Regions from separate parts of the Enterococcus wangshanyuanii genome, predicted to be linked through region 2. Evidence: riboswitches for the same ligand, from Rfam matches in the RefSeq annotation. Region 2 holds a riboswitch; the other holds the start of a gene.

Region 1 (3,215 bases), 160 kb from region 2:
AAAGGTAAGAATAGTAAAGACAATTTGCCTTTATCCCTAATAAAAGTAAACGCGCGACCATAAAGAAAACTAAAAATAGCATGCCTAAAGAAAAAATCAAGCCAAGTTCCTCTATGCAAATCGCAAAAATAAAATCTGTGTCAGGTTCAGGCAAAAAGCCTTTTTTCTGAATGCTGTTCCCTAAACCTAAGCCCCAAAATCCGCCATTATGGATCGCATAATAAGCATTGGACGTTTGGAAGCCTTTGCCCATAGGATCGATAAAAGGATTTTGCATGACTTCAAAACGTGTCACTAAATAACTGAACTTTTGCGGCAACCATTCTGTTGGCAAGGACAATAAGAGCATTGTTCCAAATCTCTTTGCGATAACAAATCCTATCAAAGCGAGTGACATGAACCAAGGGGATAATCCGCTTGTCAAAAATAAAACCAGCACTAGAATAAAAATCATAGAAGCACCCGCGATATTTGGCTGTAAAGCGACGAAGAACATCAAGGTGACCGAAACGATTATCGGCTTTTTATATGTTTGGAAAGAGAAAGGCGACACTGTTTCCGTTTTTGAGAATGCAAGAGCCAGATAAAGTACGAGAATAAATGGAACCAATTCTGAAGGTTGAAACAAAAGAATACCTAAATTGAGCCAACGTTTGGCACCACCTACGCTTGTTCCGATGACTGGTAATAAAAATAAGGAGAGAAACGTCAGACCAAGCAACAGACGAATAATCGCAGGCTTTCTCAAAACAGCTAAATTGATCCGATAGACAAACCCTAAACAAACAAGGCTGAAAATAAAATAAGATGTCTGTTTGAATGCTTTATGTGCTGGACTTAATTGGCTATCAAGCAATTGATAAGAACTGGCACTGTACACCATTAAAATACCGATCACACACAAAATAAGATAAGGGAGCAGGAGGTAAAAATCCAGATAAACGAATTTAGAGGGTTTTCTTAGCGTCTTCATTGATCTGTCTCGTCAGCTAAGAATTTGTGGATCGCTTGTGTGTTTTGCTTTTCATCGATTTCTAAAACACTGCCTGCTTCTGTATAATCGTTAAATGCCCAGCTCCCTTCAACTGGAACAGATAAGGTTTGAAGAGGTTTTACTTTCCCGCTTAAAAAATCCTTGGCTAAATCGATCAGAAGGTCAGCTGGAATATTCGTGTCTAAATACCCAACGGCTTCTCCAGCAATTTGAGGCAGCTGTAAAAGTGGTACTGCATTTTTAGCTTGTTTTGCTAGAGCATCCATCACTTGCTGCTGTCTTCTGACACGTCCGAAGTCTCCTTCACCATCCATACGGAATCTGGCATATTGCAGCAAAGTATTCCCATCCATTGATTGTTGCCCTTTTTTTATATCGACGTTGTCTAAGTTCAACTCTTTTTCTGCATCGATTTCGACACCTTTGGGGTACAGATCATCGATCAAACGAATAAAATGCTGAAAATCAACGGATATATAATAATTGATAGGCAAGTCAAAAGAAGTATTCAAGACTTGTTTAGTCAGCTCAGCTCCACCGTAAGCGTAAGCAGCATTGATTTTTTCTGCTCCGTGTCCAGGTATTTGAACGTAAGAATCCCGCATGATCGACAGCAGCTTTGGTTGTTTGGTTTCGCTATTATAATGTGCCACCATCAACGTATCTGCCCGACCGCCATCCTCGTCATCTTCCCGTCCGTCATCACCGATCAATAGAATCGTGATCTCTTTTAAATTTGTTTGTTCATCTGCAGAGAAGGTCGAATTTTTTCTTTTAGTGACATGTGTTTGAGCCATTTTTTTGCCCTGATGAAAACCAATAACTGCATAGCAGCCAAGAGCGGTAAAAATCAAAACAGTGATAAGACTAATACAAATCAAACTCTTTTTTACTAGATTCATTGTTATTCCTCGCTAATCATTTTATTGATCATCAAATAAATTGCGGCGCTAGGAATCGACAGATATGTCGGGATGACTGTCTTTTTAATGGCTATGTTGTTTGGATCAGGCTGATTTTTCACCTCCAAATGTTTCTCTGATCCAAAACAAAAAACCTTCGCTTAAAAAGACTCAGCGAAGGGGAGTGATTCCAGCACAAAAAAAGGGTCATCATTCTCATCGTTGAGTTTTAGCACTATGAAACGTAAAAAGCATTGCTTTTAGCTACTTTGTGAAAAGCCTTAATTCGACAATTCCTGTCCTACCCATGCCTGTCTTTCGACATTTTTGAGCAGTAGCCTGTGTTTTCATAGGAGCCTCACCTAACAAGTTATTTAGATCGCCACAACTATAATCAATTCAATAACAGAAGTCAATCGTTCAAAACTTAATTTTTTTCTAAGTAAAATGATCTATTTAAAGAATCTCGCTGGTACGATTGATGGAGAAGACTTATGGATCAACTAATTACATAGAAATATCAAGAAAAAAATCAACTGGAGTCTACTATAGTAAAAATCGAAAAAATTGTTTTTTCTTTAGGATTTTTTAATAAAAATAACAGCTAGAATGATTTGTTTAAAAGAAGATTCAAATTTTGTATCGCATCCAACTTGAAAACAGAGTAAGATAGAATAGTGGAAGAATACGCTTGCATTTTTTAGAAATGGAGGAAGCTAGATGAGCTATAGAATAATACAACAAGAAAATTGGATACTTGTTGAAAATGATCAAGGGGCAACCTTAGGTTATGCAGCAGATTCGGGAGTAACGTTGATTGAGCAGGATGGATTCGCTTTTAAAGATTTGAATAAAAATGGTCGATTGGATCCATATGAAGACTGGCGCTTGCCGATCGAAGAGAGAATCGAAGATTTAGTCACACACTTAAGTGTGGAGGAAATGGCTGGGTTGATGTTGTATAGCCGCCATCAAACAGTATCGAGAAGTGACAATCATTTTGTGCAGATGTTTTCCGGTACATATGGGGGAAAGACGCTAGCAGACTATGACGGACCGATTTCTGAATTGACGGATCAGCAAAAGGAATTTTTAACGAAGGATCATATCCGCCATGTCCTTTTGACGAGGGTAGAATCACCTAAAGCAGCCGCCCAATGGACGAATAAAATTCAGGCGATGGCCGAAAGCTTGGACTCGGGTATTCCAGTAAATATCAGCTCAGATCCACGTCACAGCACAAGTGCAGATACTGAATTCAACGCTGGAGCAGGCGGAGAGATTTCTATGTGGCCGGAGCAGTTGGGTTTAGCAGCAGC
Region 2 (3,215 bases):
TCATTCCTTGTTCATCGTTTACGCTATAAACCGCTTCACTATGAACATCCATTTTTACTGCCACAGCTATTGCGCGCATCCCTTGTTCATTCATACGGATATTCACTTCGCGCATTCTATCTTGAAGTTCTGGTGTCAATGGAACAATTTCGCCATTGATCTCAGCATGTGTACAAACTGCTTCCATTTCCTCCACAGCACCTTTAGTGATCATAAATTGGTGGCCGTCCGCATTTACCACGACAGTCAAACGACGACGAGAAAAGTCAAACGGAATTTCATCTAGTTTCGTCACTTTCTTATAAGGACTTTCAACTTTATTTTCCTCATAAAAATTGATTACCGCGATATCCATTAAATTTTTCCAGCCCGTTTGATAGTGAGAATTCAAAAAAGCCATATCTAACACTTGATCATTGATCTCACCTAGTGGATCTAAATGCTGTACTAACACAACACGATCTTCTGTGATCGTTCCTGTCTTGTCCGTACATAAAATATCCATACTGCCTAAGTTTTGAATAGACGGCAGTTCTTTTACGATCACTTTATGTTTTGACAAGCTCAACGCACCTTTTGCTAAATTACTTGTCACGATCATTGGCAGCATTTCAGGAGTTAAGCCTACAGCAACTGCGATGGCAAAGAAAAACGCATCGCCCCATTCACCTTTGGTTATCCCATTGATCAAAAATACTACTGGAAATAGTACCATGACCATCCGTAATAAAAACTTGCTGACTTTGGTCAATCCGATATCAAAAGAGGTTTTACCACGTTGCGTTGTCGCATTCTTAGCAATATCTCCAAAAAAGGTATTTTGACCTGTTTTTAAAATAATGGCTTTTCCTTGTCCACTTAAAACATCGGTGCCCATAAAGATCAAATCCTGCATATCCAGCGCGGAAACAGTATCAGAATTTTTGTCGATCCCTGCGTCAACAAATTTTTCTACCGGCATTGATTCACCTGTTAGTGAAGATTGATTGATAAATAAATCCTTGGTCCAAATCAATACGGCATCCGCTGGGATCATATCTCCTGTTGCCAAGGTTACGATATCTCCTGGCACTACTTCATCCATTGGAATCTCTTTGACTTGACCTTCACGCGTGACAGCTGTCGTATTTTCGATCAGTTCTTTTAAATTCAAGCTGGCTTTTTGAGAACGATATTCTTGAATAAATGCGATGATCACACTGGCTAAAATCATGATCCCCATAACGATTGCCGCTTCAAAGTCTTTTGTTGCAGTTGAAACGACCATCAATAAGGCCAATACATAAACAAACGGGTCTTTAAATGCTTCTAAAAACATAATAATTGCCGGCGTTGGTTTTTGAGCTGAAACTTCATTTGGTCCATATTCTTCTAAACGGTTTCTAGCATCTTCTTCTGACAGGCCTTTTTCAGAAGTACGAAGTTCCATCATCAATTCCCGCTCAGATAACATTGCTAATTTTCTTAGTTCTTGATCTTTGGTTACTTTTTTCAATTCTGCTGATTTTTTGTTCATCATTTCCTTTTTCCTCCTCTAACGTAAGGGGTAAGCTTTCTATTATTATGAAATAGAAAATTTTGCCCGCTTCATCTTTTTAGAAAGTGGAAGGAATAGTTCTGCTTGATTCCATCGTTTCTAAGATGAAGGCTACATTTATTTTATTGCTCGAATGACTGGGGTCTTCCATGTGACTCTTCCTCTCTTTTAATGTTTTTTTAGATAAAACGATGGAACTTTTCAATAATTGTTGAGGTGGTTGGTTGTGCTGTTTTTTCTCTGCTAGCTCGATGTTATTAACTGTTTTGGATTTTTCATCATCTATTCTGTCTGCTCCGCAGCCAATCATAGTGATTCAAACTTAGGTCACAACGCTCTTTTCAATCGCCTTGTATTGTTTTACACAGATTGCAAAGCAATCTGTGTAAAACAACAAAACGCACACTCAACAATAGAGTGTGCGTGAAAATAGCAACTTTAATAAAAGTATCTCTATCGTTGAGCTTTAGCACTATAGGGCGTAGATAATTTCTTATCAGCTACGTTATGAATGACCTTCACGATCATTCCTGTTCAACCAACTAAGAGTCTCTCGATTCTTTCGCGGCAGCAGCCTGTGTCCATATAGGAGCCTCACCTAACAATTATTCAGTTTTTTTATCCTTAACTATCATAGTTCATATTTGTACTATTGTCAAAAGAAAACAAAAAATAAATTTTCAGAAAAAGATTTATAGATATAAAGACTTCAGTTTCAAGCCTAAAATAACTGAACAAGGAACCAATGTTACAACATTTGTCAGTAATACCGCCAGATCCCATTTCAATGCTCCGTACACAACCCATGAAGAAACCCCTATGAAAAATAGAATATACGTAATCAATGAAATCCCTTCGGTGTTTTTTGTTTTGATCGTTTGGATTGCTTGCGGAATAAAGGATATACTCGTGCAGATTCCTGCAATTATACCTAATAACGTGATCATTTCTTCTCTAGCTCTTCAACTTTTTGTTTCAATTCATAAAAATTCTTATTCATTTCCAGTAATTCATTCGCCAGATCTCTTAACACAACGGTCGTCATCAACTGGTCCTCCGCATGGATAAAAAGTAAGGTTAGTTCGCTTTTTTTATCCTTTGCTTCTTTTGTGATCACTGTGAAGTGCTCCTTTTCTCCAGCCTGTAAAGCTTCATTTGCTTCATTGATCAATATTTCAGCTTCGACAAACTGACCGTTTCTAGAGCAAGACATACTTTCCATCAGCTTTGACTTCGCCGTTCCAACTGTACTGATAATATTAAATGCAACTAATTCTAATCCATCCATTCCACTCACTTCTTTCTATTCATAATTAATAGCGATCACTTCATAGCCAACAATTTTTGGTACTGTAAAGATCACCTTGTCTTCTACTATTTCAAAAGCTAAAGACTGATTTGATTTTACTTGATTCACTTGTTTGATGATCAGATTATCTAGACTTATTTTATTCCTAATTATACATAGATCTAATTCGACCCGCTGATTATATAGTGGAATTTTATCTTCGATCGTATCTAAGGTCAGCGCCCGACGTTCTGGAATATAATGCAGTAAATTCAAAATCAGTCTTTTTTCTGATGCCTGATGATTCAAAATCACATCTGCTGATGTTGGTAACTCGCTGCTGATCACTTTTTCACCTTTTAATAAATGATCGATCCCAGCTAGAATCAA

Evidence for each region. Region 2 has a riboswitch for magnesium ahead of mgtA (magnesium-translocating P-type ATPase). Riboswitches for the same ligand answer to the same signal wherever they lie in the genome.
Region 1: linked by a shared signal. The riboswitch ahead of CC204_RS05330 (LCP family protein) and the one ahead of mgtA (magnesium-translocating P-type ATPase) in region 2 are both predicted to bind magnesium.

Annotation. Positions count from the first base shown of each region.
Region 1 is NZ_CP021874.1:1,106,938-1,110,152, reverse strand. Features, by position in the region: gene CC204_RS05335 (FtsW/RodA/SpoVE family cell cycle protein) at 1-973, opposite strand, end outside; gene CC204_RS05330 (LCP family protein) at 970-1,896, opposite strand; M-box (ykoK) riboswitch at 2,104-2,273, opposite strand; gene CC204_RS05325 (glycoside hydrolase family 3 protein) at 2,617-3,215, shown strand, end outside.
Region 2 is NZ_CP021874.1:1,269,086-1,272,300, forward strand. Features, by position in the region: gene mgtA (magnesium-translocating P-type ATPase) at 1-1,519, opposite strand, end outside; M-box (ykoK) riboswitch at 1,983-2,150, opposite strand; gene CC204_RS06075 (SemiSWEET family sugar transporter) at 2,230-2,484, opposite strand; gene CC204_RS06080 (PTS sugar transporter subunit IIA) at 2,481-2,825, opposite strand; gene CC204_RS06085 (alpha-amylase family protein) at 2,841-3,215, opposite strand, start outside.